4 regions of the Bilifractor sp. LCP21S3_A7 genome follow, and region 3 is predicted to be linked to each of the others. Evidence: riboswitches for the same ligand, from Rfam matches in the RefSeq annotation. Region 3 holds a riboswitch; each other region holds the start of a gene.
What was found. A riboswitch is a leader RNA that binds a small molecule or an ion and turns the genes downstream of it on or off. The one in region 3 is predicted to bind thiamine pyrophosphate.
Positions count from the first base shown of each region.

Region 1 (8,187 bases), on a different contig from region 3:
GACAGCGTCCGGCTGGGAGATACCAATCTGTTTGCAAAGATAGAGAAGGATTATACCGTACACGGACAGGAGAGCAAATTCGGCGGCGGGAAGGTACTTCGTGACGGAATGGGTGTGAGCGCGACGCAGACCAGAAAGGATAATCCGAAGGTCGCGGATACGATTATCACGGGAATTACAGTCATCGATTATACAGGGATCTACAAGGCGGATATCGGTATCCGTGACGGGAAGATCCTCGCCATTGGAAAGGGCGGAAACCCGGATATCATGGACAGCATCGACTTCATCGTGGGAGCAAGCACGGAGGCGATCTCAGGTGAAGGGCTGATTCTTACCGCCGGAGGTATTGATCTTCATGTTCATTATCTTTCGACAGGTCTGGCTCATGCCGCTCTCGACAACGGTATCACGACACTCTTCGGAGGCGGAACAGGACCGGCAGACGGTTCGAACTCTGCCACAACCACACCGGGCGCATGGCACATTCAGCGTATGATAGAAGCCGTTGAGAACGATCCTCTGAACTATGGATTTATGGCAAAGGGCGCCGGCGCCACACCGGAGACTATTGCAGAGCAGGTCGAGGCAGGTGCCGCGGCAATCAAGACTCATGAGGACTGGGGCGCTACGGCGGCGGGAATTGATAATTCCATCAAGGCAGCGGACAAGTACGATGTTCAGTACGCGGTGCACACAGATTCCCTGAATGAGGGCGGATTTGTTGAGAATACAATTAATGCCTTTGCAGGACGTACGGTTCATACCTTCCATACAGAGGGCGCCGGCGGCGGACATGCACCGGATATCATGATTGTAGCCGGTGATGAGAACATTCTTCCGTCCTCTACAAATCCGACAAACCCCTATACGCAGAATGTCATTGATGAGCTCTTTGATATGACCATGGTCTGCCACAATCTGGATCCGAAGGTTCCGGAGGATGTCGCTTTTGCGGAGTCCCGTGTCAGAAAGCAGACGGTGGCGGCAGAGGATGTTCTTCATGATATGGGCGCTCTCAGCGTCATGACCTCTGATGCCATGGCAATGGGCCGTGTCGGTGAGGTGGCGATGCGCTGCTGGCAGCTGGCAGACAAGATGAAACAGCAGAGAGGACCGCTCGAGGGCGATTCTGAATATGACGATAATAACCGGATCAAGCGTTATGTGGCAAAATATACCATCAACCCGGCCATCGTCAACGGTATTTCCGATTATGTGGGATCCGTCGAGGTCGGCAAGTACGCAGACCTGGTCATCTGGGATCCGAAGTTTTTCGGCGCAAAGCCGAAGCTGGTTCTGAAATCCGGCATGATCGTATACGGCGTTGTCGGAGACGCTTCCTCCAGTCTTCCGACACCTGAACCGAGAATGATGAGAGATCTCTACGGCGCTTTCGGCAAGGCAGTTCAGAGCACAAGCATCACTTTTGTATCCACCTATGCGTATACACACGGAATTAAGGAAAAACTCGGCCTGAACAAGATTGTTCTCCCGGTTCATAACACGCGCAATCTCACAAAGAGAGATATGAAGCTGAACAATTATGCGCCGAAGACGATCAGGATTGATCCGCAGACCTTCAATGTAACAATTGATGACGAGCTGATCAGCTGTGAGCCGGTAGATACCATTTCACTGGCACAGCGGTACTACTTCTTCTGAGAAGTACAGAAACAGGTATGATATTCCGGCGTAATATGTGCCGGCATGGGGCGGTCCGGACTGTCTGTAATGACAGCCGGACCGATCTCCATATATGGAGGACACTGTGACGATGATTATCAGACGGATATGGGGGCATCGCTGGAACTGATTTCCCTATATAGGCGGACACTGTGACAGGGAGAGATAGCCTGCGATATGTGTTCTGCCTCGTTCACAGCAAGACAGTCTGACAGAGAGGAGCTGTATAGAATCATGATTTTGACGGAAGTATACGGGAATATCCAGGATATTCCGGATCTGGCATCCTGGCATGTGGAGACCGCTATGGTAAAAAGTGATGATCTTCTGAAAGCGATCCTGCGGGTAACCTCTGATCACGGGCGTGACTATGGAATCAGGCTTGAGGATGAATCGCAGAAGCTGGAGAACGGATCCGCGTTTATGCTGGGGCGGGGAAAACTTCTTGTACTGAGTGTCATTCCGGATGAGGTGATCGTGATTACTCCCTCAGATATGGATGAAATGGGAAAAACAGCGCATATGCTCGGCAACCTGCATAAGCCGGTGCAGATCAGAGACGGCAGGATTACGCTTCTGATGGATCCGGTTGTGCTGAAGACGCTGAAGGAAAATGGAACCGGGTTTACGGTGGAGAAGGTGCAGCTGGAGAAGCCCATGCAGTACGCAAACCTGACGCCGGGCGCACATACACACACGCACCATACGCCGGGCGCACATACACATGCGCACCACGCGGAAGAGCACTAAAGATTTCTGTCCGGGCTTGCTTGAAAGGCAGGGCTTTACAGTATCTCTGCCTTTTGCAGACCGGATGCAGCAGAGTTTTTATTAGATATTGCAGAGAGGAAAATAACAGAATGAGAAAAGAGTTGCTGGAGGCATTTCAGATCTGTGATTCGACCTTTCCGATCGGCACCTTTAATCACTCCTTCGGAATGGAAAATTATCTGTCGAGGAGGGTCATCCGTAAGGCACCGCAGTTTCGGGAGTGGCTGGAGAACTATTTCCGCTCTCAGTACCGCTATGGAGAGGGACTGCTGGTCATTTTATGCAGCCGCGCTCTGGATGAGGGACGTGAGGAGGAGCTTCTGAGATACGATGACATCATCAACCGGTCCGTGGCAGCAAGAGAGACGCGTGAGGGAAGCCGGATGATCGCTGTACAGATGGCGGCACTGATCCGGAAAATTTACGGGGACAGATATGCATTTTTGAACCGGTACGCGGAGAGGATGGATGAGGACGAATACTTCGGCAGCCCCGCGATCGTTTTTTCTGTTTTTGCCCATGAAAAGGGAATTGACTGCCGGGATGCCTTTGAGATGTACGGCTACAGTGTGGCGTCCACGCTGGTGCAGAACGCGGTCCGCTCCGTCCCCCTCGGACAGAGAGAAGGACAGGTGATTCTGCATGACATTTTGCTCCTGATCACGGATCTTTATGACCGGACGTCAGAGCTGAATGAGGAGTATCTGGGAGCTAACATTCCGGGTCTCGAGCTGGCGCAGATCTGTCATGAGACACAGGAAGCGAGATTGTTCATGTCGTAGTATATGCGAGAAGCAGGAATTCGAGGAGCAGTGAATCAGAGAATAATCAGGATACCGGAATCATCTGACAGGAATATGATCCGGCAGCATATCACAGAGAAAGGATAATGAATCATGAAACGGGCAGTAAGAATCGGAGTCGGAGGTCCGGTAGGATCCGGAAAAACGCAGCTGATCGAGAGGCTTACCAGAAGGCTTAAGGATGAATACAGTATGGCGGTTATCACCAATGATATCTATACGAAGTGGGACGCAGAGTATATGGTATCCCATTCCGTACTGGATGCGGACAGAATCATCGGGGTGGAGACCGGCGGATGCCCGCACACGGCGATCCGTGAGGATGCGTCCATGAATTTTGCGGCGGTGGAGAAGCTGGAGAAGCGTTTCAACCACACCCTCGATCTGATGTTCATTGAAAGCGGAGGTGATAACCTCGCGGCAACCTTCAGCCCCGAGCTGGTAGATTTTTCCATTTACATCATTGACTGCGCGGAGGGAGAGAAGATCCCGGCAAAGGCTGGACAGGGAATGATCAAGTCGGATTTGTTCATCATCAACAAGATCGATCTCGCGCCTTATGTCGGAGCAAATCTGGAGAACATGCGGGAGACGTCCCGAAAGTTTCGCGGAGATGGGACCTTTGTGTTTACGAATCTGAAGACGGACGAAGGTCTCGAGGATGTTGTGCGGTGGCTGAAGAAGGATTGTCTTCTGGAGGACCTTGAATGAAAAGTCAATTTGACGGAGAGATCCGCCTTGGATTTACAAACCGAAGCGGGCGAACTGTGGCGCAGACGACCTACCGCAGGGGAAATTCCAGGATTTCCGGGAACATTCCGGCTGCAGTCGACGTTCCATATTATTTTCTGATCAGCACCGGCGGCGGTTTTACCGAGGGGGAGACGTATCTTCAGGAGGTTTCGCTCGAGGAACAGTGTCATGCGATTGTGACGACACAGACCCCGAACTATATCTACAAGTGCGACGGGGGAAGACTGACGAGTCAGAACAACCGGGTGAAGATTGGAAAGGATTCCTTCCTGGAGTATTATATTGATGAGACGATTCCGTACGCCAGGGCAAGGTTTCGTCAGAACACGGAGATCCAGATGGCCCGGGGATCCAGACTGATTATGACCGACGGTCTGACTGCCGGGTGGTCGGAGAACGAGGAACCCTTCCAGTACCGGGATATCGGGCTGAAGACCGATATCCGGATGGATGGTCGGCTTCTGTTCCATGACTTTCTGCTCGTCAACCCGGAAGAGGATCATATGCATGAAATCGGATGCTTTGAGGGATCCATGAACTACAATTCCGCTGTCATCATTGATGAAGGTGTCGACGAGGCTATGCTGGAGGAACTGAGAAATTTTCTGAATCAGAAATTCACCGGTTCCGACGAGGTCCGGTTCGGATTGTCTCTGCTTGATCGTTATGGTCTTGTACTTCGTGTTCTGGGGAAGAGCATCGTGGGGAACCGCGAAGTCGTGTATTCAATGACCGGTTATTACCGGGAGAAAATTCTCGGTTATCCCCACTTTGCGTTGAGGAAAAATGCCTGAATGAAGTGCGCCTTTAGCGATTTTGAGTGTTGTCAATAGAGACAACAGGCATATGTATGACAAAGTGCCGGAAGTCGTTAATCCAGATCGGCAATCAAAAAGAATTTTGAAAATGGTTGATTTTTCGCCCAAAGTAATGGTTGATTTTTCGCGCAAAAGTACGCTTGATGAAAATAAGGGAATGTGTTATCATGAACCCGTTGTGAGGCTCATTGCTCCTGGCTTCCGGGAAACATCCGGGCCGGCACAGAACAATAGAATAGAAAAACATGGGGAGCCGGAAGGCTGAGAGGTATCACATGAGATACGACCCGAGAACCTGATTTGGATAATGCCAACGTAGGGAAGTGCGAGCACTGGTGTTTTTATGTAGTCTTTTAGGCGGTATCCATTTGGGTATCGTCTTTTTTGTGTATAAGCTCTTCGAAACCACGAAGCACGGAGCAATCCGCAGCTTATACAGTATTATACCAGAACAGCTCTTCGAAACCGCAGACAGGAGCGTCACATGCGAAAAGCGCTAGTGACTTTATTCTATTTAAAGAATTCGAAAGGAAGGACAAGGTTACAGATGAGAGAGTATCATACGCAGATGGAGGCGGCGAGAAAGGGAATCGTCACTCCGGAGATGAAGGCTGTGGCAGGAAAAGAGAGAAGAACGGGGGAGGAAATCCGGAACTGGGTAGCGGAAGGAAAGGTGGTTATCCCAGCGAATCCGGCGCACAAGGGGCTTGATCCGAACGGCATCGGCAGTATGCTGAAGACGAAAATTAATGTAAATCTCGGTATCAGCCGTGATGTGAAGGATTATGATGTGGAGATGAAGAAGGTTCTCAGCGCCGTCGATCTCGGCGCTGAGGCAATCATGGATCTTTCCAGTCATGGCAACACCCAGCCGTTCCGCAGAAAGCTGACCAGTGAATGTCCGGCGATGATCGGCACGGTTCCGATCTATGATTCCGTGATCCATTATCAGAGGGACCTTGCGACCCTCAGTGCAAAGGATTTTGTGGATGTCGTGCGTCTGCACGCAGAGGACGGTGTGGACTTCGTGACGCTGCACTGTGGGATCACCAGAAAGACGATTGAGGAAATCAAGGCCGGCAGGAGGAAAATGAACATAGTCAGCCGGGGAGGAAGCCTGGTATTCGCATGGATGGCGATGACGGGGAACGAAAATCCCTTCTACGAATATTATGATGAGATTCTGGAGATCTGCCGGGAACATGATGTGACTATCAGCCTCGGTGATGCCTGCCGGCCGGGATGCCTTGCGGACGCGACGGACAGCTGTCAGATCGGCGAACTGCTTCGGCTTGGAGAGCTGACGCAGAGGGCGTGGGACCGGGATGTCCAGGTCATGGTGGAAGGACCAGGCCATGTGCCGATGGATCAGATCGCCGCAAACATGAAGGTTCAGCAGACCATCTGCAAGGGAGCGCCCTTCTATGTACTCGGACCTCTGGTAACAGATATCGCGCCAGGCTATGACCACATCACAGCTGCGATCGGCGGGGCGATTGCGGCGATGAGCGGCGCTGCGTTTCTCTGTTATGTGACACCGGCGGAGCATCTTGCGCTTCCGAACATAGACGATGTACGTCAGGGAATAATAGCAAGCCGGATAGCGGCTCACGCGGCAGATATCGCCAAGGGCATTCCGGGTGCGCGGGAACAGGACGACCGGATGGCGGATGCAAGACGGAAGCTTGACTGGGAAGCCCAGTTCAAGGAGGCGCTTGATCCGAAGACTGCGAAGTCCATTCGGGACAGCCGGGCGCCGGAGGATGATCACAGTGACACCTGCTCCATGTGCGGAAAGTTCTGCGCGGTGCGGAGCATGAATAAAGCGCTGGCGGGAGAATATATCGATATTCTCTAATGTATCGATATCATTTGATCAGAGTATATTTTGCAGGGATTTCACAGGACTGCTTTATCCAGGGGCTGACTTAAGGTCAGCAGCCGGAGACACCGGACAGAGGTTCTGTGAAATTCCTGTTTTTCTGTTGCATGAATAAAAATGAATAAAAAAGAAAATGCTTTCCTACCGGCACTGGATTCTGTATACTTAAGGATGAAAATCATGGTTACAGATTTCGCCGCGAGGCGGAAGCTGCCACAGGGCTGCCGCGGATGTTGGAATATACTGCAATATTTGCCGCAGCACAGAAAAGGAGGAGCAGTATGTGGACTAGGATCGGATTAAAAAACCGGTCAAAAGAGGTATTCAGGGGCAATTACTGGAAAGCTGTTCTTGCCGGACTTCTTCTTTCGCTGACGATTGGAGGATCTTACAGCAGATCCGGCGGAGGAGCGTTATCCGGATTTTGCAACGGAATTTTGAATTATGATGTCGTTTCCGGCAGAGACACTGATATTTTCGGATTTCATGCGGGACCGGGCGGCATTCCCGGCGGGATGTTTGGTGCGTGGCTGATGGCTGCGGGGATCATCTTCATGGTGGTGGTGTTGATCGCCGTCATCGCGATTGTGGCCGATGTATTTCTGCTGAATCCGCTGGAAGTCGGGGTGCGGAGGTTCTTTTATACGAATCTTCACCAGAAAGCGGAGCTTCGCGAAATCATGTACGGATTTGATCACTCCTACAAGAACGTGGTAAAGGTGATGTTCTTCCGTGATCTCTATACCTTTCTCTGGTCATTGCTTTTCGTGATTCCGGGAATCGTGAAAGGGTATGAATATCGTATGATTCCGTATCTTCTGGCTGAATATCCGGACATGCCGATGGAGGAAGCGTTCCAGATCAGCAGAAACATGATGTATGGAAATAAATGGAAGGCATTTGTGCTGGACCTTTCGTTTCTTCTGTGGGTGATTTTTTCGAGCATTACCTTCGGGCTGGTCGGTATCTTCTATGTAGATCCCTATATGGCGCAGACGAGCGCCGCGCTGTACGATGCCATCAAGATCGAGAAAAATCCGTTCGCGGGACAGAATCCGGGCGGTAATGGCAGCTTCGCAGGCATGTGGTAAACGGTCATACGATGATCTTGCCACAAAATGTATAAGCTGCGGTTTGTCTGCGTTTTCGAAGCACATATAGTTTTCGATTTTGGAGGTAATAGAATGTATCATTGCATACTGGCAAAATATAATGCGAAAATATCCCGAAAGCAGAAGGAGAATCTTCTGCCGGAGATCCGGGAACTGTTCGCGGGTCTCACCGGAATTGAAGGAATTGAATCGGTTGAGGTATTTCCAAATGTGATTGACCGGGCAAACCGGTACGATGTTCTGATCCGGATCCGGATGAAACCGGAGGCATTGCCTGTCTATGACGACAGTGAAATCCACAAAACCTGGAAAAGAGACTACGGAAAATACCTTGAGAAGAAGGCGATATTTGATTATGAGGG
Region 1 covers NZ_JBQKGL010000002.1:191,134-199,320, reverse strand. Annotated here, with positions in the region: gene ureC (urease subunit alpha) at 1-1,665, shown strand, start outside; gene ACTQ1O_RS02590 (urease accessory protein UreE) at 1,921-2,436, shown strand; gene ACTQ1O_RS02585 (urease accessory protein UreF) at 2,547-3,239, shown strand; gene ureG (urease accessory protein UreG) at 3,354-3,971, shown strand; gene ACTQ1O_RS02575 (urease accessory protein UreD) at 3,968-4,807, shown strand; gene ACTQ1O_RS02570 (hypothetical protein) at 4,860-5,096, shown strand; TPP riboswitch at 5,068-5,170, shown strand; gene thiC (phosphomethylpyrimidine synthase ThiC) at 5,379-6,689, shown strand; gene ACTQ1O_RS02560 (DUF975 family protein) at 6,995-7,804, shown strand; gene ACTQ1O_RS02555 (Dabb family protein) at 7,898-8,187, shown strand, end outside.
Region 1: it holds a riboswitch for thiamine pyrophosphate, as region 3 does, so the genes downstream of both, thiC (phosphomethylpyrimidine synthase ThiC) here and ACTQ1O_RS08195 (energy-coupled thiamine transporter ThiT) in region 3, are expected to answer to the same signal.

Region 2 (8,187 bases), on a different contig from region 3:
TGTTGCAGAAATGACAATGGAGACAAAAGAGGCCATCGGAATTACATTTTCATCACTTTTTGTCTATATTCTGGCCGGGTTGCTTTATTGGATCCTCAATATCGCAATTGAAAACATAACTGGAAAAATTGAAAGGCAGAGTCGAGTTGTGAAAAATTAACAAGGAGTCAAAATGACAACTAGGGATACAGTTATTTCAGTAAAAAATCTTTCAAAATACTATGGCGAACTAAGCGTACTCAGAAAAATAGATATTGATGTTCATACAGGAGAAGTAATCTGTATAATCGGACCAAGCGGATCCGGAAAAAGCACTTTTCTCAGATGCTTAAATTACTTGGAAAAACCTACAGGAGGTGAAATTACAATACTGGGAAACACCCTCTATGGTATTTCTTCTGGAGCCAACGTAGAAAAAGCCAATGAAAAAAACGCTAGAGAAATACGCAAAAATGTTGGTATGGTCTTTCAGCAATTTAATCTCTGGCCTCATAAAACAGTTCTCGAAAATGTAATTGAAGGACCAATCCAGGTTAAGAAGGCGGATAAAAGGGCATCGATCCAACGAGCGGAAGACTTACTAAAAAAAGTTGGAATGCTTGAGAAAAAAAATGCCTACCCACTTCAATTATCCGGAGGGCAACAACAAAGAGTCGCTATTGCTAGAACTCTTGCGATGGATCCGAAAGTAATCTTATTTGATGAACCTACCTCTGCATTGGATCCAGAATTCGTAAATGAAGTACTTAATGTAATCAAAGAATTAGCAGATGACGGAATGACAATGATTGTTGTAACTCATGAAATGGGATTTGTTGCAAAAGCTGCCAACAGAGTGTGTTTTATGGATGGAGGTTACATCATAGAAGACGGTTCTCCACAAGAAGTGTTCAAACATCCAAGAACAGAACGCGCTAAACAATTTTTCTCTAAGATATTAAACGTTTGATTAATAGAGTGCTTATGAATTCCAACATAGATTATCAATTTCTAGGAAAAATATTAGAAAAAATTCTGCCTGGTATTTCCATAGCCGATGGAAACGGTATTTTTGTCTATCTAAGTGAATCCTGTATGAGAATGTTTTCCATTGATGCTGATGAATTTTTGGGAAAGAGGGCCGACAATCCAGATATATGCGATTATTTCAAACCCTGCGTTACTCAGATGGTATATGAATCCGGAAGAAAAATAGTCACGACCCAACAAACAAAAAGCGGAGAAACAATCCTAGTTACAGGTGTGCCAGTATTTAATGACAATCATGAACTTGAAATGATTCTGGTAAATTCCACATGGGAAATTGGCACTCATGATGAATTGAAAGAAAAGTACAACACACTCCGGAAAGAAAACGCACAGTTAGAAATTCAACTCACCAAACTAATTCAAAAAAATCAGCAGGATTCCAATATTGTGAGCAAAAGTCAATTGATTCAGGACTGCATTCGAATAATATCTATTTTTTCTTCAAGAAATCTTCCAGTATTTATTTGTGGAGAAAGAGGAAGTGGAAAGAAATACCTTATCAGAAACGTCTATGGAAAAAATAAGCCTTTATTTGAATACAATTGTACTCTGATGGCTGAATCTATAATGGAAGAAGAATTTTTCGGAGATAATGGTTTTTTTGCATCAGATAACCTATCAACAGTTATCTTTGAAAATGTCGAAGGTCTCCCCTTACTTCTTCAGCAGAAGCTGTTAACATTCATAAAAAATGACAAAAAGGCGATTATTTTAACATCAAAATATTCTTTAGATGAGTTATTAAATCAAGGAAAAATTACAAGTGACTTTTATAATTATTTTAGAAGCTATCAGATAAAAATACCACCTATTAGAGAACGCCGACAAGATCTGTCTTTATTTCTTACTTTCTATCTGAAGCATTTCAACAATCTTTATGACAGAAATATTTCCTTGTCACCGCGAGCCTTCGAAGCTCTTCTTAATTATCATTGGCCGGGAAATATAAATGAAATCAAAAGCACAATAGAACGACTTGTATTAACGGCAGAACACGAACGGGTGGATGCGTACCAGCTACCGAAAGAATTTTCAAATCGGTCATATGCATTTTTTACCTCTGAAAATTCTCTTAGAGATATGATGGATCTATATGAAGGTCATATCATCCGAAATGCTTTTGAAAAATTTGGAACAACTGTCGCTGTCAGTAAATATCTAAAAATCAGCCAGACTTCCGCTTCGAGAAAAAGACAAAAATACATAGATGCATGCAATGAACATTAAAGGAGAATGCTGTCATATGAAACACTTTATCATAAATATTAGTAGAGAATTCGGATGTAATGCGCGAGAGGTAAGCAGACAGTTAGCATCCATGTTAAATGTTGAGATCTATGACAAAGATCTCATTGACCTAACAGCAAGACGAGCGGGTATCAACCAGGACAGCTTTCTGGACAGCGATGCAATCGTAGATAAAAGTCGTAAGAATTTACTCCAACGTTTTGGTTATGGTTCTTCTACCAGTTTTTACTCGGATGAAGCGATTAAAGCACAGGCTGACATAATCCGCGAACTTGCAAATAAAGGGTCGTCCTGCATCTTCTTCGGGCGATGTTCCGATTATATCTTAAGAGAGTATCCAAACAGATTAAATATTCTTCTATATGCACCTTTTGAACAAAGAGTACTCCATGTCATGAGAAATTATAATCTGGATGAAGTGTCTGCGAAAAAACTCATTACTCGTGTTGATCGTCAGAGACATAACTATTATAAATATGTAACCGGAAAAAACAGAGGAGATCGTGACTATAAACAATTAATGATTGACGTACACGAATTCGGCATCAAAGGATCTGCAACACTGCTTTATGATGTGATTGTCAAGCATTTTCATGATTAAACACAATCTGTCCGTAGTTATTCAATTATTTATATACCGTCTGTGTAAGTGACAAGTGAAGACAAACTACAGATGCAAGGAGGTATATGATGAATTATAAACCAGTAGATTCACAAGACTCTCCCAGATTTTCGGGGATAAAAACATTTATGCGACTTCCATACTCAAAAGCCACAAAAGACATTGATTTTGCAATTACTGGCATTCCATTTGATACAGCTGCGTCCTATCGTGTCGGCACTAGATTCGGTCCATCCGCAATACGAGATATTTCTTCTCTTACGAAACCATATAATCCAGAACTAGACATAGACATTTTCGAATACTGCAATGGCATTGATTTTGGAGATGTTAAAACTATTCCCGGATATATAGAAGATTCACTACAGACCATTCAAGACGACCTGGAACCGCTTTTTCAATCAGGAATCGTACCGATATCCATGGGTGGAGATCATTTGGTAACATTGCCGGAACTGCGCGCCTGCCACAGTGCCCATCAAGAGCTCGCATTGATTCATTTCGATTCACATTATGACACATGGAAAGAGTATTTTGGAAAACCTTATAATCATGGAACCCCATTTCGTATAGCGGCAAATGAAAAAATTATTGAGCCGTCTAAATCTATTCAGATTGGTTTACGAGGAGGATTATATACCAAGAGTGACATCAAAATGAGTCCCAACCTCGGTTTTGAAGTTATTCGTGCTGTCGAATGCCATAAAATCGGAACGGAAGAAATTGTACAAAGAATTATTCAGCGTGTAGGTAATACCCCGGCCTTTCTTTCCTTTGACATTGATTATCTTGATCCGTCATATGCACCAGGCACTGGTACTCCTGAGATTGGCGGATTTACTACCGCAGAAGCTCTCGAAATTATCCGCGGATTAAAACATCTAAATATTGTCGGTTATGATGTAGTTGAAGTCGCTCCTCAATACGATTCAGGCCAGATTACTGCACTTGCCGCAGCTAATATTATTGTAGAATTTATGTCACATGTTGCATATCGAAAAAGAGCAACCGGCAGAACACCAACAAAATAAAACATAATCCAAAATATTGTCAATAAAATATACTATGCCGCTTCCTTCCAGCTCACATAGGATTCATCGGCAATTCTCCGGATTCTGTCCCAGTCCCTTTCATAGCTGCGCTCGAACAACGCAACGGTATAATACCCGGCATTTGAAGCGGTTTCCAGACAATAGGCAGCATCCTCAAACACCGCAATATCAGACGGCAGGAGAGAGGTGCCTGCCTCATCGGCCATTTTCTCCCTGCAGAAATCATAGATGTCCGGATCCCGCTTTCCTCTGCCGATTTCCTCACAGCTCACAAAAAAGTCAAAATATTCCAGAATTCCGTTCCGCCGGAAACACGCCCTGGAAAGCGCGGTGTCATTTGCCGTTGCGACGCACATGCGCACACCCCGTTCCCGGAGGCTTCGGAGATAAGCGGCGGCTCCCTCCTTCAGCGGAATATCCTCCTCATAATGCTTTCGGATCAGAGAAAACATTTCCTCCATCACTTCTCCGGGCGTTTTCGAAAGACTGTATCTGTGAATGAAATACGCTGAGCTCTCCGACATCGTCATCGTTTCAATCGGTGCAAGCTCCTCCCCGGATGCATGAATGCCCAGACCGCCGAGATAATCCTCCGCGAGATGATCCCAGTACCGCATCGAATCCGCCAGCGTGCCGTCCACATCAAAAATCGCGTACTTTTTCCGCATTTCTCTGTTCCTCCTGACACCGGATGCCCTGATCCACCTTCTCCGGAGTCATGTTGAAGACGGCATCGATCAGATCTGTACGGAAGGTGGCGTTTCCGGTTTCCTTCTCCAGACGCTTCTGTTCCGCGATCTCTCCCGCAAGGCCCATCACCGTCATTGCACTCACGACAGCGCGGAAGGAATTCTCTCTGTCGGCACCGCAGAACGCTCCGATCAGCGAAGTAAGCATGCATCCGCTTCCGGTAATCCGTGCCATCGTTGCGCACCCATTATGGAGAATCACTGTCTGTTCTCCGTCAGTCACGATATCTGTCTCTCCGGATACGGCTATGACGCTTCGGATCCGCAGAGCCAGTTTTTCCGCCATCACAATACTCTTCTCGAGATTATCCGCGGTAATCTCATCCTCCGCGCTGACATCCACGCCCCTCCCGGTTTTCGCCTCAAGGCCTCCCGTCTCAATCGCACGGATCTCAGAGGCATTCCCCCGGATTGCGGTAAAATGGACTGTCTCCAGAAGCTCCCGGATGCTGTACCGCCGCAGCGTTGTGCTGCCGGCAGCGACCGGATCCAGAACAACCGGGATTCCCAGCTCATTCGCATGCTGTCCGGCAATGATCATGCTGTCTACCGATTCAATCGCTCCGAGATTGCAGACAAGGGCATTCATTCCCTCCACTCCCTCGCGGACCTCGCGGACATCCATCGTCATCGCCGGTGTTCCTCCTGCCGCAAGAATGATATTCGCGCAGTCATTGACCGTGACAAAATTGGTGATACACTGCACCGCAGGCTTCGTTTCCTGCACTTTTCGAAGAGATTCTCCATACTTCATCTGTTACGATTCCTTCCATATAGTACTTCAAATATTTTTCAGTGGACTTCCCGGCCGCGGAAAGATCCGCGCCCCTTCGCCTTGTAAGCCTTCATCTATGAATGCACGGACTGCAGGGGATATGTCCTCCGCGCAAAATCTTTTCATTTGTTCAGCTGCGCCTGCATCTTCGGCAGCGCCTTGGATCGCTTCAGCACCAGGAGAACCGCAATCGCGAGGGTTGCCCCCATCGCAGATGCCGGGCCGTAGTAGGGGATCAGATAGAAAATCGCGTATTTAATGTGAAGTGCCAGGTTGAAAATCACGCTTGCCAGTACCGCGCTGATGAAGCCGGTTCCGATGACTTCTCCGACCCATGCTGCCCAGAGCTTATGTGTTTTTCTATAAAGAATACCGGAAAGCAGAGCACCAAAAATCGCGCCGATCACAGCCTGAAAATCACAGCCGACCAGAGCCACCCGCATGCAGCCCGTCAGAAGAGCTGCGATGAAATTATACCACGGGCCCAGAAAAACCGCCCCCATAACGTTGCAGAAGTGCTGAAACGGAGCCATGTGCGGAAACCATACAAAGGTATTCAGCACAAATCCGAGACATGCAAGCATCGCGGTAAATACCATTTTCTTCAGAGACAGCTTTCCTGCCCGTGACCCTTCCGGAAGCGGGGCAGCAGCAGAAGCTGCATTCTTTGCAGAAACCTTGGTTGTGTTCCATTTGTTTTTCATGATCATATCCCTTCCTTTTTAAGATTTAAAGAAATTGATGGCGCGCCGGCTGATAGTCACTATGATCACCGGTCCGGACGCGAAACGAGATAAAACACGCTGTGCGAGTTTTATCTTGCTATCGCGATGCTCGCCGCACACGAATACTTCGCATTCGACTGCGGCTCACTGTTCGCGTAAAAAAACAGACTGCCAAACGACAGTCTGCATAAATACGCATAATCACAGCGATGCTCCCTACGTTGGCATTATCCAAATCAGGTTAATGGGTCGACAGCTGAAATCTGTCCTCTCAGCCCGATGCATCGGGCTCCCCAGTCTGTTTCTTTTGATTTTCTAAAGCGTTCTGCTTTAACGGTGCTATTATAACACAATCCATTCGGAAAGTGCACACCAAATGTCAATCTATTGTTTCTGACCACCAAATGTCAATCCACTGTTTCTGAACTGAGTTTCTGTCCAATCTGATATGCATTTTTCAGGTCCACAGGGAAATTCTTTTCATGCGATGATTCCTTTTTGGCCTCATCGAAGCCGCTCCAACAGCTCAAAGTAACGGCTTGTCGGTCTGCCCAGATAGATAGCTGTTCCGATCAACAGTACATCTGCATGAAAAATTTTATCAATAACCGGTGACAGGTCGTCTTTCCAGTAACAGTGGCATCTTTCCACGCCTTTTCGCTTACAAAGCATGCACCCTCTGCATCCGGTAAAATTAAGATCGTACAGATACTATTTTCACATTTCGCTTTCAGCCAGTTTCAGAAAAACAGTTGCGGCTGTCGGCAGAATGTGATCGTTAAAATCATACGCAGGCTGGTGCGGCATAGGCCAGTTGGTGCCGTTTCCGACGTAGAACATAGCGCCGGGGCGGATTTTCGTGTACCATCCGAAATCTTCCGATGGTCTCCATGGCTGCTTCATGTTTACGCAGGAGTAGCCGGCTTTCCCCGCTGCCCTGCGGACCTTCTCTGCGCAGCGGGGATGATTGATCGTGGCGGGGAAGGGATCAAATTCTTCAAATGAGACTGTCAGCCCATATTGATCTGTCAGTTTTTCTGCCTGTGTGCGCAAAGTGAGATCCATATTTTCCAGGACATCATCTGCTTCTGCTCTCAGTGTAAAAGCAACTTCACCTTGTCCCGGAGAAATGCCAAAATCCCGGCTGCCTTCCTGTATGCTGACGACTGTGCAGAGGCACGAAGAGGATTCTTTATTGATTTTTTCCGCATAGAGAGCCATAGAGCCAAGTGCAGAAGCCGGGTTGCGGCCATTTTCGGGAGTTCCGGCATGAGCACTTTCACCGGTAAACTGCACAAGCAGACCTTTAGAGGCACATTGCGTCAGGCGGTCACGAACCATCACGGCATTTTCCGGATAACCGCTCAGGTTATGAAAAGCATATACTTCACTGATATCTGTCTCGCTTACGAAATCTGCACAGGTTTTCCCTCCCTGACCGGTTTCTTCCGCAGACTGGAAAATCAGATACACAGGACGGCGGACAGCCGCATCCTGTTCCAGAAGTACGGCCACAGCTGCCAATACAGCACAATGCCCGTCGTGTCCGCATTTATGTGCAATATTGGGTTTGGCCGATCCGTAGGGCAGGGAAATAGTTTCTGATATGGGAAGGGCATCCATATCCGCGCGGAAGGCGATTGGTGATACTCCGTTATTTAATTTTGGTTCATATAGGGCATAGAACCAGGTTCCTTTATCCCTGATTTTCAGATGTGTGTTCATACAGATAAAGCTTTTCAGACATTCTTTCGTTTGAAACTCCTGCCCCGATAATTCCGGATATTTATGCAGTTTATGTCGAAGAGCTGTAATTGTTTTCCATAAGTCATCCATGTTATGTTTCCCTATCATGTTTTTTATTATCTTTTAAGCCGGATTCTCCCGAAGAAAGAATGTACCTATATCTACTAAACAGCAGATAAATGTACTCCTGTTTACAGGAGAAAGTATGTTGAAAAAGGCTTTATTAATTATTATAGGATGA
Region 2 covers NZ_JBQKGL010000002.1:242,911-251,097, reverse strand. Annotated here, with positions in the region: gene ACTQ1O_RS02815 (amino acid ABC transporter permease) at 1-160, shown strand, start outside; gene ACTQ1O_RS02810 (amino acid ABC transporter ATP-binding protein) at 173-949, shown strand; gene ACTQ1O_RS02805 (sigma 54-interacting transcriptional regulator) at 946-2,256, shown strand; gene ACTQ1O_RS02800 (AAA family ATPase) at 2,273-2,878, shown strand; gene speB (agmatinase) at 2,965-3,930, shown strand; gene ACTQ1O_RS02790 (HAD family hydrolase) at 3,963-4,619, opposite strand; gene thiM (hydroxyethylthiazole kinase) at 4,594-5,454, opposite strand; gene thiW (energy coupling factor transporter S component ThiW) at 5,598-6,179, opposite strand; TPP riboswitch at 6,397-6,506, opposite strand; gene ACTQ1O_RS02775 (M20 metallopeptidase family protein) at 6,918-8,036, opposite strand.
Region 2: it holds a riboswitch for thiamine pyrophosphate, as region 3 does, so the genes downstream of both, thiW (energy coupling factor transporter S component ThiW) here and ACTQ1O_RS08195 (energy-coupled thiamine transporter ThiT) in region 3, are expected to answer to the same signal.

Region 3 (8,187 bases):
TGATTCGCGACAAGTACCCGGATATCCGGGAGGAGTACGCGGAGCAGTTCTCGCAGCTGTTCCATGACATTCGCAGAAAGTGTGAGGGAGGCGAGATTTCCACAAAGGCGCTGGATCTGCGAGGGCTGATGGCATCGATCAATCTGATCCGTCACGGTCTTGGCGTTATCGACGCCATCGAGCTGGGCATCGTCAACAAATGCTTCGATGACTATGAGCGGCAGCTCGTCAGGGATATGATTACCGTGCGTTTCCCGGGAGATCTCGGGAGAGATAAAATCTTTTGCGACTGAGTACAGCTGCCTGCGCAGCGGGCAGCACGTTGACTTAGACAGTAACGACCATACGGTACATCGTGCCACATACGGTATAAGTCCCAGCGTCATGAAAGCTGCTTCGCATCTTCCGTGACGCTGACAGGTCAGGTCGCAGATCATCGGTGCGGACAGGAAATTATGTTCCGCGTGTGTCGGAATCTGACGGGAACGGATCTTCAGGCAGCTTGTGTTGGAATTTGACGGGAAGAGATCTGCAGGCGGCTTGCTCCGTCTGTCAGATTATATGAGGAAAGGGTATGGAAATCTCGGAATTTGAAAAGAAACGCGCCGCGAATCTGATCTGGAACGGAGCGGAGAATTATAGTATTGAGCCCGGATTCCGTGTCTTCGACAGCGAGGGGCACGCCGATCTGTACTGGAACAGTATCGTCGGCGCGGTACATAAGCACTATGACTGGGAGAAGCTGGAGAGATTCTACAACACCTTTCACGAGAAGATTGACCAGACGGCTTATGAGAGCCTTTTCTGGATCGCGATGGAGAATTGTACCTTCGAGAAGGAAAAGGATGTGAGGCCTGTTTTTCCTTATCTGAGACGGGAGTACGCGAAGCGTCAGCTGAAATCGCTGGAGGGAAGCTTCGCGCTGGAGGACTCTGCGGGGCAGAGAGTACTGGCTGTGATGCACGGGCACTTCCGGAGAGTCCTGGGCGAGAACGAGGGACTTCCGGATGTCGTAGATGTGAAGCTTCTGAATGACATCGAGGTGAGCGGGGACCTGGATACGGATCAGGTGATCGACAGGATTGCCGACACTCTGGAGACGTACTTTACATACCGGCGGCCGGGATCGACGAAGCCGGTACCGAAGAGCAGTGTAAATCCGTTTTCTTTGTTTTTCCTGAGGAGAAAACAGAGGAGAGAGGCCGGGAATATGGGACCGATCCGCCGGCTCGCCTTCGGATACGGCGAGCATCTGTCGGAATACGGGAGCGAGGTTCTGGACCAGAGCCGTCTGAGCGTCGCTTTTGCGAAGTATTCTGCACAGACCGACGAGGGTTTAAAGGAGTATATCACAAATTATTTCGGGAAACCTCTCTATGATCAGAAGATCGTGCGCCGGCTGGAGAAGGAGTACTGCACGGGAAATCATACGGATGTTCATCTTCATTTCACGGACGGCGCGTATGACGATGAGATGCTGAAGAGCGGTTTTGCGGGAAAAATGCGGAAGCAGGCGGTGGAGCAGGCGAAGGAAAATGAGGAGGCATTTCAGGAGAATGTCGCGAAATACCGCATGGAAATTCTCCGCCTGACGAATCGGATCCGGAATTCCATGCTGATGCACATGGACAATCAGGTGGTGAAGTCGAATTCGGGGAGGCTCGATGCGTCTTTGATCTGGCGCGGGCTTGAGCTGGATGACGACCGTATCTTCCGGAAGGTACTTCCCGGGGACAGCGGCAATCTTTCGGTCGATCTCCTGCTGGACGCGTCTACCTCGCAGGTACACCGGCAGCCGGTTGTCGCGGCGCAGGGCTATATGATCGCGGAGAGTCTTACGCGATGCGGAATCCCGGTCAGAGTGTATTCGTTTTGCTCGATGAATGGATATACCGTTGTAAACCTGTTCCGTGATTACCATGAAGTGAAGAAGAACCGTAACATCTTCCGGTATTTTACGACGGGGGCCAACCGGGACGGTCTGGCGATCCGCCTTGCCGCGGGAATGATCGAAAAAAATGATGCCGATCACCGGCTGCTGATTGTCCTGTCTGACGGGAAGCCGAACGACGCCATTAAGGTGCGGACTTCGTCCGGTTCATATAAGGATTATGCTGGCACAACCGGCGTGGAGGATACCGCCGCGGAGGTGCATCGGGCAAGGATGCAGGGCATTACCGTTCTGTGCGTTTTTACCGGCGATGAAAAAAGCCTTCCGGCAGTGCAGCGTATCTACGGCAGGCATTTCGCGAGGATCCGGAAGCTTGATCTTTTCGCGGATACGGTTGGAAGTATGCTGCAGACCTGTCTGAGGAATCTGTGAAGATAAATCCGGTTTTAATAGCATAGGTATCTGATACCTTTCAGAAAAATAATTGCCGTCTTATATCCCCGTAGCTAAAGCAACAGGGATATAAGTCGGCATTTATTTACGCGAGCGTCGCAATAGCGAGATAAAACTCGCGCAGCGTGTTTTATCTCTTTTTTGATAAATATGTTTCGAAACATTTGTTTTGGTAAAGAGAAAAATGTTTGATCCGTATCCTGGGATACGGATTTTTTTGATTCCTTTGTGTATGCTCGTGTTGTATCGGAAAGGGCGGTGAAGAAAATGAAAGAAAAAGTTGGAGACGTTTTTTCTATTGCAAAAGATAACAATCCGGTTCCGGGATGCACCATCTCAAGGGAAGTGTACAGCGGTACCAATTCCATCACGTACTTTTCATTGGCTGCCGGCACAGATATCAGTGCTGAAATTTATTCCAGCTATAAGCTGATTCTGGTGGCGGATGGAAGCATGGAAGTATATGGAAGAGACGGATTTATCAGGGAACTGAATGCCGGCGGGGCTATCGTGACTCTGACAGATACCCCGATGGGAATGCGCACGCAGAAGGGCGTGGTTTACACGGAGATTTTAATTCAGAAGGAGGATATTATGAACAATACAATTAAGGCGGGTGAGGTATTTCAGCTGGCAGAGGTGGTTCCTTATCAGGCGGGCAGAATTGTGAATATGGATGTTGTCCACAACGATAAAATGAAATTTGTAGTGATGTCGTTTGATAAGGGAACGGGTCTTTCCGAGCACGCGGCTCCGGGAGAAGCGATTGTTTTTGCGCTGGACGGAGAGGGAATCATCGGATATGAGGGAAAAGAGCACAAAATCAAAGCCGGCGAGAACTTTCATTTTGCTAAGGGAGGACGTCATTTTGTGAAGGCCTCGGAAAAGTTCAAGATGGCATTGCTGCTGACACTTGACTGACCGACGTTTACTGACAACTGAGTCTGAACTTGTACATATATATGAGTATTGGAGTAAGCAGAGATATGGCAAAGAAGATTGACTTTAACAAATCTGTGTATGAACTGGTGCAGGAGTACCCGGAGCTGAGAGACATCCTTTCCGGCGTCGGATTCCGGGAGATCACGAAAAAGGGAATGCTCGGTTCTGTCGGAAGAGTCATGACGATTCCGAAGGGCGCGAAGATGAAAAATATCTCGATGATGGATGTGGTCATGGCACTCATGACGCACGGCTTTGAAATCGAGGGAGAAATGCCGGAGCTGAAAATGCCCTGGGAGGAAGCAAGGGACGCACAGGCAGCCGGTGACAGTGTGAGCCGGGAGGCGGCGCAGGCAGCCGGTGACAGCGTGAGCCGGGCGGCGGTACAGGCAGATGGCGGCAGTGTGAGCCGGGAGGCGACGCAGACAGAAGGCGGCATGACTGAGGAGCGCAACGAACTTCTCAAGAGCTACCTGAGAAGACTCGGCAGCGGTGAGGACCTTGAAGCGGTAAGAGCCGATTTTGTGAAAAATTTCCGTGATGTTGATGCCTCCGAAATCATGAGAGCGGAGCAGGATCTTCTGAAATCCGGGACTCCTCTTGAGGAGGTGCAGAAGCTCTGCGATGTACATTCCGCGCTTTTCCACGGTGCGACAAGAGAAGAGAAGATCGCCAATGCGGAGAAGGCGGTAGAGGATTCTCTTATGAAGAAGACCGGAGACTCCTCTGTTGCAGCAGGGAAGGCCGGAGATTCCTCTGTTGCAGCAGGGGCGACAGGAGGTTCCTCTGCTGTAGAGAAGAAGAGAGCCGGTGCTTCTGTCGCTGAGCAGAGGACAGCAGACTTCTCTCGTATAGCGGAGATGACCTCAACGGCAGCTGCGGATCCGGGCGACCGCAAAGAGCTGGCGGCTTCGCTCGCGTCGGTTCCGGGCCATCCGCTGAATCTCTTTGAGAGGGAGAATCAGGCAATCGAGGCGCTTCTTCTCCGTGCGCGTGAGGCTGTCGCCGGAAAGAATGCGGACGACAGGCTTATGTCACAGCTTCGCGAGATTGCAGTTCACTACGCGAAGAAAGGAGATCTGCTCTATCCGCATCTGAAGGTGCGTTATGATATCTCCGGCCCGTCAGATGTCATGTGGACCGTGGATGATGAGATCCGCGACGAGATCAGTGCGCTGTCAAAGGATGAAGATCACGACGACGACTGGTACGGCCGGCTGTCGGCGGTGCTTGACCGGGCGGAGGAAATGATTTACAAAGAAAAAAATATTCTCTTTCCGATCTGCGCGGTGAATTTCACGGCGGATGACTGGTATTCGGTGTACCGGGACTCCGGAGATTATACGGAGATCCTCGGTCAGTCCTTTACGGACTGGGAAGAAGCGGAGCAGGCTCTGGACGCAGAGAAAAAGGCAGAAAAGCCTGGTCTCTCCCAGGGCGAGGTTGTGATGCCGGGCGGACATATGACGGTTCCGCAGCTTACAGCACTGCTGAACACCATACCGATGGAGATCAGTTTTATTGATGCGGACAACATCAACCGCTACTTCAATGAGGGACCGAAGGTCTTCAAGCGCGCGGGAATGGCCATTGACCGGGAGGTCTTTTCCTGCCATCCGCCAAAGGTAGAGCCCATGGTCCGCAGTATTCTGGACAGCTTCCGGGACGGAAGCAGGGACAGTGTACCGGTATGGATGGAGAAAAACGGAAGAACCATGCTGGTGAACTATCTTGCCGTAAGAGACCGGAAGGGCAATTATCTTGGGGCTGCGGAGCTGGTGCAGGATATGGAATTCGCGAAGGAGCACTTCGCGGGTCACTGAATCAGCAGGGGAACAATGAATGCCAGAGCATCAGGCAACGTAAGGCTGCTGAATGTGACGGAACCGTAAGGCAATTATGAAAGCAAGGACTGCGAGACCGGTGAATCAGCAGGAAAATGAATTGACGGTTTTGCTTTATCTGCTATACTGTAAATACAAAGAAAAACTGCTGGGGGAGCGGAAGCTGAGAGTGCCGTGCATGCGGCTGACCCTGATGACCTGATCCGGTTAATGCCGGCGTAGGGAAGCTGAGTCTGAATGCAGGCTGTGTGATCAAAGAAATGAATGTTTCTGAGAGTTCCGTAACTTTGAAAAGTGAAATCCTCCCGCAGACAACTGTGAGGAGGATTATATTATGTCTGTATTTGCTACTCTTGGAAGTGACGGAGTATACCAGCTGACGCAGGTCGGCTACATTGCAGTAATTGCCGTGATCATCCTGGCATTGCTTCTGGTCTGCCTGATCCGGAAACCGGATCAGAAGGGTGTGCTCGGCACAAGAAAGCTTGTATTCTCGGCGATGGCAATCGCGCTTGCGACGGTCGCATCCATGATTAAGCTGTTTCATCTGCCGATGGGCGGCAGCATAACCTTCTTTTCCATGCTGCTGATATCGCTTGTGGGATATTGGTACGGCCTTGGAACAGGGCTGTTTGCAGGTCTTGCCTACGGTCTTCTCCAGCTGATCATCGATCCCTATATTATTTCTTTGCCGCAGATGCTGGTGGATTATGTGTTTGCGTTTACGGCTCTCGGACTGTCCGGTGTGTTTTCCGGGGCGAAGCACGGACTGATCAAGGGCTATCTGCTTGGAGTGGTCGGCAGGTATTTCTTCGCGGTTCTTTCAGGCTACATTTTCTTTGGAAGCTATGGCAATGAATACGGAATGTCGGCGATCGGATACTCCCTTGCCTACAATGCGATCTACATCTTCGTGGAGTGCGGCCTCACCATTGTGCTGCTTCTCATACCGGCCGTGAATAAGGCGATGATAAGGGTCAGAGGGATGGCACTTGCGGGAGGTAATTCGAGACAGAGCGTGGCATAAGGCACGGTCGAGGCATTGAGACGGCGCGTGTGCGGGAATTTTCGGACGGTCGCAGGCAGTATGAGACGCTGAAGGCCGGAATGTCCGTGGATGATGCAGCGCAGGAATTCCCGGTCGGTCACAGTATGAGACAGCATCCGTGTAAGTGAACATGCAGGAGGAATCAAAATGACTGTTTTTCTGCTGACAGTACTGATTGCTTCGGAGGTGGCGGCAACGTCGCTCCTGAAGTATACGCATCACTTTACCCGGCCGTTACCGTCAATTATCTGTATCGCGTGTTATTGTGTGTGTTACTACACCTTTTCTCACGTCATGGATCGTATGAACGTGGGCGTCGCCTACGCAATCTGGTGCGGAGTGGGACTGATCGCCACAAATGTCATCGGCTATCTGCTGTTCCGGCAGAAGCTGACCGGTGTCGGCGTCTTTGGAATCGTGCTGATTATCATCGGGTGTGTGATTGTAAACGTCTGGGGAACCAGATAGTGGGATACGGCAGATATGGAATACTGCAGATATAAAATATGGCAGATATAGAATGCTGAAAATATATAATACGATACGGCAGATATGTAGAAGAAGGCCGCTGCGCAAACTGTTGCGTGGCGGCCTTCCTTGTTCGCTTGAGGATTCTGAACATATGGCCAGGTATCGCATCAGCTCATCAAAAACGCAGACAGGATCGTTACACGCGAAGCGTGTGTAAGAGACTGGCCGTGATTTACGCGAATAGTGAGCCGCAGCCGAATGCGAAGTATTCGTGTGCGGCGAGCGTCGCGATAGCGAGATAAAACTCGCGCAGCGTGTTTTATCTCGTTTCGAAGGCAGCAGGAATGAGATTTCTTTTTCGTTGACATTTCCGGAATGTTCCTGTATAATTCAAAAACATATTTAGTTGATAGGAAATATAATGAATACAGAAATGTAATGCAAAAACGTGGCTGAGAGTCGGTATTATGAGGAACTGCGGCAGTGAAGTGGTGTTATGAGGAACTGCGGCTGTGGGCTGGCGTCAGGAGAAGCTCCGGCTGTGGTTTCGTAACATAATGAGCGGCAGGCGTATTTTTTCTGGAGGAAGGGACGCATGAAGAGCATGATCAGGAGAGTGCCGGTTCCGATAGCAGGAGTGATGCTGGGTTTTGCGGCATTTGGGAATTTTCTGAAGAGCTATTCGAATCTTGTGTGGATTCTCATGGAGCTGGTATCCGTGGCGCTTCTGGTGCTGCTGGTTCTGAAGGCTCTTCTGTATCCGGACGATTTGCGCCGGGATATGAAGAATCCTGCCATAGCCGGCGCTGCGGGGACTTTTTCCATGGGACTGATGTTCCTCGCAGTCAGTCTGAAGAGTGTCAGCGTTCCGGTTGGTGTGTCAGTCTGGTGGGCGGCGCTGGTGCTTCACGCGGTGCTGATCGTGTGGTTTACAGCGTCCTTTGTGCGTTATTTTCAGCTGAAAAACGTATACATGACCTGGTTTCTGGTTTATGTGGGCATTGTGGCGGCTGCGGCGACGAGCCCTGCTTTCGGGATGCAGGCGCTCGGCAGAGTGCTGACGGTTTACGGTCTGGCAGCGACGTCGGTAGTGATGATCCTGATGGCGGTCCGTTATCGTAAGCTCCCTGCGGAGAAGCCGCTTGCGCCTCTGACGGCGATCTGTGCGGCGCCGTTCAGCCTGTGCCTGGTGGGATATCATCAGTCCTTTGAGACAAAGGATCCTGCTGTATTTCTGGTGATCTTTCTGTTCTCCAGCGCCTTCTATGTGCTCGGAGTGGTACAGGTATTCCGATACATCGGGGGAACATTTTATCCGTCATTTTCGGGATTTACGTTTCCGTTCATCAATACCGCAATCGGAACCCGGCTGACATGGAACGCGCTTCGTGCGGGGGACTGGGGGAAAAAAATTTCCGGATTTGTGCCGGGACGGGGAAATGATATTGTGTCTGTATTTTTGGTACTGGCAGATGTAGAATGTATAATTGCCGGGATTTTGCTGGGTATTGTTTTTTTCAGGTATTTTGTGTTTTTGT
Region 3 covers NZ_JBQKGL010000007.1:122,279-130,465, forward strand. Annotated here, with positions in the region: gene ACTQ1O_RS08175 (AAA family ATPase) at 1-293, shown strand, start outside; gene ACTQ1O_RS08180 (hypothetical protein) at 575-2,323, shown strand; gene ACTQ1O_RS08185 (cupin domain-containing protein) at 2,612-3,265, shown strand; gene ACTQ1O_RS08190 (DUF438 domain-containing protein) at 3,331-5,109, shown strand; TPP riboswitch at 5,271-5,372, shown strand; gene ACTQ1O_RS08195 (energy-coupled thiamine transporter ThiT) at 5,465-6,157, shown strand; gene ACTQ1O_RS08200 (DMT family transporter) at 6,326-6,646, shown strand; gene ACTQ1O_RS08205 (TDT family transporter) at 7,245-8,187, shown strand, end outside.

Region 4 (8,187 bases), on a different contig from region 3:
GAGATTCTGTTCTTTTGCCATCCTGATTGAGACCGGCGCAAAATCAGACAGATACGTACTGCAGCAAAGCGGTCTTCCACAGGTTCCGATTCCGCCGAGCATCTTTGTCTCATCGCGAACACCGATCTGGCGAAGCTCGATTCTTGTCCGGAACACTGAGGCAAGATCCTTTACCAGCTCCCGGAAATCCACTCTTCCGTCCGCCGTAAAATAAAACAGCATCTTCTTGTTGTCGAAGGTGTATTCCGCCTGCACCAGCTTCATATCCAGGTTGTGATCCCTGATCTTCTGTCTGCAAATCCGGTAGGCTTCCTTTTCCTTGCGCTGATTCTCCTTCTCATGCTCAATGTCCGCATCTCCGGCCACGCGAATCACCGGCCGAAGCGGCTGCACCACCTGACTGTCCTCAACCTCCCGCGGCGCCAGGACAACTCTTCCGCACTCCACGCCCCTGGCGGTCTCAACGATGGCGTGATCCCCCTTCTTAAACTCCATGTCCTTCGGATCGAAATAGTAGACCTTTCCCCCATTCCGAAACCGGATTCCAATAATTTTTACCATTTTCTGCTTACTCCTATCAATCCCGTTCCCGGGACCTGTATTTCACATCATCTCCGCCGGTCAGCACTCCCGTATTGTGAGAAACAGGAGTTCCAGCGTCAGATCGGGATTTACATTCGCCCGGAATCTGCCCGCTGCCGTCTGTATCGCTTCCAGAATCTTCTGCAGTCCCTCATATGAGCTGGTGCTTGCCCGCTCCCGGATCGCGTTGATCTCACCCTTCATCACAAGACCGTCCACTTCCTTTGTCGCCTTAAACATCAGGACATCATGGAACCAGATCGTGAAGATATCAAAATAATCATAGATTTTCTGCTTATCTCCGGCCATCTCCCGGACAGCGTCAATCATATCGCCGACCTCCATCCTCTGCGAGTTCTTCAGAAGATATACGGCATTCTCCACCATCTCCATGAATTCAGAGGACTCCGCGATCCGTTTTGCCCTGCCGATATTTCCCTGGGCAAAGGATGCCATGATATCCGCCTGATAGTCGGGCACATGGAGCTGCTGCATCAGATAATCCTTCATCTCTTCTTCGGTAACCGGCTTCAGATTTAATGTCACGCATCTGGATCGTATCGTCGGAAGCAGAATCTCCGGATTGTCCGCCAGAAGCATAATGACAGCATATTCCGGCGGTTCCTCGATCGTCTTCAGAAGCGCGTTCTGCGCCTGCGGCGTCATCTTTCCCGCTTCCTCCACGATATAAATCTTATACCTGCTCTCATAGGGACGGATCTGCACATCCTCCACCAGCTGCTCCCGGATCTCGTCGATTCCTACAGAGTTCGGCTTTTCATGCGTCACATAGATGATATCCGGATGATTTCCGCCAAGAGCCTTACGGCAGGAGGCACATTTTCCGCAGGGTTCCGTTCCATGCTCCCCGCACTGAAGCGTCATGGCAAACAGTGTCGCTATGAGCCGCTTTCCAGACCCCTTCTCCCCGCCGATAATATACGCATGAGAGATTTTTCCCGTCCGGACTGCATTCTGAATATGTGACACTACATCTTTATGTCCAACAATCCCCGCAAATCCTTTCATTTCGTCAGGTTCACGCATGATTAATCCCTCCTTGAGCTTAATATTCTGCGAACTACTGATTTTCGTGTCGCTTACGCGTCACTTCGTGCTCATACCTGCTGCCTTAGAAACCGCATCCGGTCTCTTACGCACGCTTCGCGCGTGACGATCCTGGCTGCGTTTTCGAAGAGCTGTTCAGTATATGATACCATAATTCCTGGTGCCTGGGTACCCTCCGCCTGTTCATCTTCTGCTGCTGTCCATCCTTACTGTGCGCATGACTGACAAGGCCGATCGTTCACAGGAGTCTTGTCTGAACATCATGACCGGCGCTGTTTTATCGAAAGGATAAAGCCTGCGATTTCATCGATGCATTCCTGGATCATTCCGTTGTTTTCAAACCGCCTGGTGATGCCGGCCCGCGCTGTTTTTTCCCCGGAAAAGTCCTTCTGATCCGCCAGAAAGCGCCTGCACATCTCTTCGTACTGGGGCTGCTTCTGCTTCCGTTCTCTCCGCAGTGCCCTCTCCAGACGGATTCCATCGTCTACTTCAATATAGACCGGCACCATGACTTTTCTTCCGTAATACCGCACCATCTGCTCATAGGATTCCAGCGTACCGATTCCGAGATAATCGCTCTTCTTCAGATCAATCTGCCCCTCATCCGCCGTAAAATAATACCACGGTCCGCTGACCGTCTGATAACAACGTTCCTCAATGATCCGCCCGGCTTTTCTCAATTCCGCCAGATGCCTCTCGTCTGAAAAATAATATTCTCTGCCGTTCTCTTCCCCCTGCCGCATCGGCCTTGTGGTATACAGCACGATCGGCTTCAGATTCAGCTCCGACCGGGCAAGCAGTGCAGTGTATATGTGATCCTTCCCGCTTGCGCTCTTTCCCATAATGTAAAAAATTGTACCCATATTCACTCTCCACCGGTCACCGATACACCCGGTACCTCACACGGCTTCGTCCTGTATCATGACCTCATCCCGAGCTGCGGCTTCAGCCCACACAGCGGCCTTTCTCCTGCGTCACAACATCTGGTCCATGCCGCGCATTTTCCCTGCGTCACAACATCTGGTCCGCACCGCGCATTTTCCCTGCGTCACAACATCTGGTCCACGCCGCACATTTCTCCTGCGTCACAACATCTGATCCAAGCCGCACATTTCTCCTGCGTTACGACATCTGATCCGCGCCGCGGCTCCTTACTCTGTCTCCGCTCTCTCGTTTGTCGGCCTCTTTCCCATCCGGCGAAGACGCCGGATCAGGAACGGAAGCTCAAACATACTCATCGCGATCCATCCGAGAAGATACGACCATGGAATCGAGATGAATCCCCAGTGCCACACGAACACCATCGGTATTTCCGATGCGACCCGGACTCCCATGTTGATCAGACTGGAATATAACGTGACCTTCAGATCCCCCGTTCCCCGAAAATATCCCTGAAGTCCGTTTGTGAACGCGGGAACCGGATACATGACCGCGATGAGCCGCATATAGCGCTGCCCCTCCGCGATGACCTCAGGGTCCGAAGTGAACAGCCTGGTCAGCGGTCCCGCCGCCAAAAACACCACAGCACCGATCACCACGCCATAAACGAGCTCGCAATACATTCCGGCGCGATACGTCCGCTTCACCCGCGGCGCATTCCCCGCTCCGACATTCTGCGCCATCACTGAGGTCATGGCGTGCGCGATATTCTGCTGGGGAATTGTCGCGAAATCATCCACCCGGTTCGTTGCGTTGAAAGCCGCCGTCGCGTTTACCCCGAGCGTATTTACGATGGTCTGGGTTCCGATCTTTCCCATCTGAACCGTGCTCTGCTGGAGCGCACTCACAAAACCGAACGCAAGGGTTTTCTTCAGCATCGACCAGTCAAAGATCAGCCATTTTTTTCCGAGCCGAAGCTCCGGAACCTTCCTCTGAATATAGAAATAACAGAGAACCGCACTGAGGGCCTCACAGATCACCGTACTGATTGCGGCGCCCTCCACTCCCATATGAAGTAACGCGATAAAAAAGAGATCTCCCAGAATATTCAGTACCGCGCTTCCACCGAGAAAAATCAGCGGAGAGACGCTGTCACCCATCGCGCGCAGCATACTGGCCAGATAATTATAGATAAAGCTGAAGAACATGCCGAACAGTATGATCCTCAGATAGAAGACTCCCTCCGGTAGAATGACCGCCTCCACCTGCAGCGCCATCAGAAGCGGCTTCGCTGCCACAAACATCACAGCCGCGACTGCCACGGAGAAAACGCACCCCGAGATCATTCCCGTACTTACCTGTCTCCGCAGCTCCTCCTTCTTTCCCGCTCCATACAGCGTACTCACCAGTATTCCCGCCCCGAGACAGATCCCGTTTGTGAAAAGCAGAACAAGGGTGACCAGAGGATTTGTCGTACCCACTGCCGCGAGCGCTGTTTTTCCGACAAACCGCCCCACAATCATGCTGTCTGCCGCATTATAGGTAAGCTGAAGAAGCGTTCCCAGAACCAGGGGAATTGTAAACAGTATCAGGGTCTTTAGAATCGGCCCTTTCGTCATATCCTTCGTCATATCCAAAACCCGCTTTCAAACTCATACCTGCACATTATACCACCGAAGCCATAATAATCCATTTTAAATCTGCGGCAAGAGAGCGAAATCACGATTTAACGTACCTGCCCGCGAACGGTTAGCAGGACAAAAGTTGCTGTCTTCGCTGTCCTTAACCGCACACAGGATCTTCTCTGTCCTTAACCGCACACAGGATTGACACAGAAAAATAAAGTGACTAAAATATAGAACTACAGCAGGGGAGTCCGCCGGAAAGGACTGAGATACAGATGTTGTCTGTGACCCTTATACCTGATCTGGATCATGCCAGCGTAGGAAGCGTAAAGAGAATCACCGGATTTTTCCGTAGAAAACCCGCTCTTCATCCTTGATACAGCAGTGCCTGATTCATTCCGGCGCTGCTGCATTTTTTATGCCGACAGACGCAGATATCCACCTGCGGCGGACGATTTCCTTGTTGGCTGTTGAATACGAAAATGTTGAAAATGGAAAAGGAGGAAAAAGAAATGAAGGCAAGTGTAGCCATTCAGACATTACCAGATGTGGACAACGATGAAGAGCTGATCCGGATTGTAGATGAGGTTATCGCCTACATCAAGAGCACCGGCCTCAGCTATTATGTGGGGCCTTTCGAGACCGCCATCGAAGGAGACAGCTACGACCAGCTGATGGACGTGGTAAAGGAATGCCAGCATGTCGCAATCCGCGCCGGCGCACCTTCTGTCTCCGCATACATCAAGGTGGTATACAACCCGGAGCAGGAGATTCTGAGTATCGACAAAAAAGTTTCAAAACATCATACTGCATAAGTCCGGTCGCATAGTTCCATACCCACGCGGACTTATACAGAATCACCGCACACATAGTGTACGTAAGAGTCCGGATACAAAAAAAGAGCGGCATCGCCGCTCCTTTTTTGTGCCGTACTGTCTCCGGTATCAGATCTCCGCCTTCCAGAGGCCATGCAGATTGCAGTATTCATATGCCGCAACCGGTTCCTCTCCATCCGCGAGCGCAAATACCGCCTCCGGCTTATCTCCCGGTTTCAGATCTCTCTTCTGGAATCCGTTCTTTGTCTCCAGAATGATCCACTGGATATAATGCTCCTCCAGCATCGGATGTGCCACACTTCCAACCTTGACCGTAACCGTTCCGTTCTCAACACTGACAACCGGCACATGCTTCTCTGTCGCCGCGTCCGTTGTGTTCGGTGTAAGCTCCTTCATTGTCTCGCCGCAGCACTTCGGCGTGCAGGCCGTCTTCTCTGTCAGAAAAGTAATAAAGTTTCCGCATCCATCACATCTGTAAAATAACATTTCTGTGCCTCCTTTTCATCTGCAGCTCTGGCATGTGGATCAATACAGCTCCTGGCATGTCTGTAACATAACCTTTTATCTCATGATACACGAATATTAAGTCATACTCAAGCATATTTTCTGTAAAATAAAAGGAGCAGCACGCATTTTACAGATCTGTCTCTGTCCGGATGCCAAGGATTCTGTCCCGGCACAGGCTGACCGGATACCAGCTGCAGGTTCCACATATGGAATGCAGTTTTTCCCGGGTCATATGATCATCAATGTCCCGTACCAGCTTCTGATAATTGTAGTTCTCTCCCTCCTTCAGGCCGAACAATTCCAGAACCTTCCGGTCAAAAGCAAGCACCTTGTCATCGTTCACACAATGCTCAGGATCGCTGAGATTCGGACAGGCGGCACAGATATCATCCGGACGAAGGGTAATCTCAACACAAAAGTTCTCTTCCCGGCGCATCCGCGTTACAAAAGCCGTCATCCTTCTGACGAAATTTTCATCATAGCCTTTTCCCTCATAACCCTGCGTACACAGCAGATGATGGGGACGTAGTCTCATATCCGCCTTCCGGCCGTCTGTCTCCATAGCACCGATGCTCCTTCCAAAATGAAATGAGGTAAACGCGTTCGCTCGTGATTCACATTTTGTATTCCGAAAATGACACAAAACACGGTAACACCCGATTCACATTATGTATTTTTATTCTACTGACAAGTTAATGAATTCAGACAGCAGCTGTGCGTCTGACCTCCAGAACATGCGCCTTCTCCAAAGAATGCTTCAGAACCGGACCGAGAATCAGCACCAGAACCGCCTTCAGGATTGATGTCGGAATGAAGGGTATCACGCATGCCGTGAGCGCCGTAGCCAGATTTGACTGAGCGACTGCCATAAACCAGACAGAACCCACTGCATAGTTTACAACATAGCCGACCAGAACGCCGATCAGAAGACTCACGCAGGAAATGACCTTTCTGCCCCGCGCGCCCGCCGACACGGAAAGACGGACGCCGATTTCATCTCCAAGACCCGTGAACAGCGCAATCAGCGGGAACGAAACAAGGAATCCACCCGTCATTCCCATGATCGCACCGATTCCGCCCGTCCATCCGGCGAACACCGGAACGCCGATTGCTCCAATCAGAATATAGATGACCGTTGACCAGAATCCCTTCTTCGATCCGAGAATTGCGCCGGCCAGCGCGATGATCAACGTCTGCAGCGTCATCGGAACGCCGCCCGGAAGCGGAATGCTGAACTGTCCCACAATACTGATGATCGCCGCAAAAACAGCGATCATACAAAGATCCTTTACTGTGTTCTTCTTCATTGATTTTTCTCCTCCTGTTTTTAAACAGTTTTGAGTATAAATTCAACGAAGAACATTGTCAACCTGTTTTATTTTTTAGGGTGACAATAATCACCCGGCGCAAATCGGTCCGGATTATCTGCACGCCTTTGCTCTTAATCCGATACACGCGCATACATAGGTCCCTGTGACCGGCTTATATTTTAAAACGGTAGCCGACACCCCATATCGTCTCAATATACTGCGGTTTTGCTGTATTGAATTCGATTTTTTCCCGGATCTTCTTGATGTGCACCGTTACTGTCGCAATATCTCCGACGGAATCCATGTTCCAGATCTCACGGAACAGTTCTTCCTTTGTAAACACATGATTCGGGTTCTCCGCCAGAAAAGTCAGAAGGTCAAATTCCTTGTTGGTAAATGTCTTTTCTTCCCCGTTCACCCAGACTCTTCTGGCCGTCTTGTCGATCCGGATCCCGCGTATCTCGATAATGTCATTCTTAGGCTGACTGCTCACCAGACGGTCATACCGCGCCATGTGCGCCTTGACCCGCGCCACCATCTCGCTCGGAGAAAACGGCTTCGTCATATAATCGTCCGCGCCAAGTCCGAGACCATGGATCTTGTCGATGTCATCTTTTTTTGCCGACACGATGATGATCGGCGCGTTCTTTTTCTCACGAATCTTTCTGCAGATTTCAAATCCGTCTACAACAGGAAGCATAAGGTCAAGAATGTACAGATCATAATCGGTCTCCAGCGCCCTCTTCAGCCCCTTGTCTCCCTCATTCTCAATATCAACCTCGAAGCCGGAGAGCTCCAAATAATCCTTCTCCAGTTCTGCTATGGATTCTTCATCCTCAATGATTAGAATTTTACTCATGTCTTCCCTCCTGATATTTCCGAAGCACGAAGTAAATGACCGTTCCTTCGCCCTCCCTGCTCGTCGCCCAAACCTTTCCCTCGTGATCTTCGATGATCTTCTTGACAATGGAAAGTCCGATTCCGCTGCCTCCTCTGGCTCTTCTTGCCTGATCGCTGCGGTAGAACCGGTCAAAAATTCTCGGTATATCCTTCTGATTGATTCCTCTCCCGTTATCTTCGATCTCCACCTGTATAAAGTCACCGACGTCGCGCAGGCGGATGCTGATGATTCCGGGATCCTTGTCCATATATTTCACGGAATTGCCTACGATGTTGTTGATTACGCGGCGGAGCTGTTCCGGATCTGCTATGATCACGGCATCATCGACCAGATAATTGCTGTAATTCAGCCGGATATTCTGCTGTTCCAGTTCCATGCTCAGTTCCTCACGGCAATCCTCAAAATAGGAGGACGCATGGATCTTCTGAAAATTATACGGAATCCGATTCGTGTCGATTTTGGAGTACATGGTCAGCTCA
Region 4 covers NZ_JBQKGL010000006.1:13,120-21,306, reverse strand. Annotated here, with positions in the region: partial or broken gene ACTQ1O_RS06985 (PSP1 domain-containing protein) at 1-561, opposite strand, end outside; gene holB (DNA polymerase III subunit delta') at 622-1,611, opposite strand; gene ACTQ1O_RS06975 (guanylate kinase) at 1,911-2,513, opposite strand; gene ACTQ1O_RS06970 (MATE family efflux transporter) at 2,802-4,160, opposite strand; TPP riboswitch at 4,388-4,495, shown strand; gene ACTQ1O_RS06965 (thiamine-binding protein) at 4,667-4,969, shown strand; gene ACTQ1O_RS06960 (desulfoferrodoxin family protein) at 5,099-5,476, opposite strand; gene ACTQ1O_RS06955 (DUF1284 domain-containing protein) at 5,625-6,059, opposite strand; gene ACTQ1O_RS06950 (biotin transporter BioY) at 6,199-6,804, opposite strand; gene ACTQ1O_RS06945 (response regulator transcription factor) at 6,980-7,666, opposite strand; gene ACTQ1O_RS06940 (ATP-binding protein) at 7,659-8,187, opposite strand, start outside.
Region 4: it holds a riboswitch for thiamine pyrophosphate, as region 3 does, so the genes downstream of both, ACTQ1O_RS06965 (thiamine-binding protein) here and ACTQ1O_RS08195 (energy-coupled thiamine transporter ThiT) in region 3, are expected to answer to the same signal.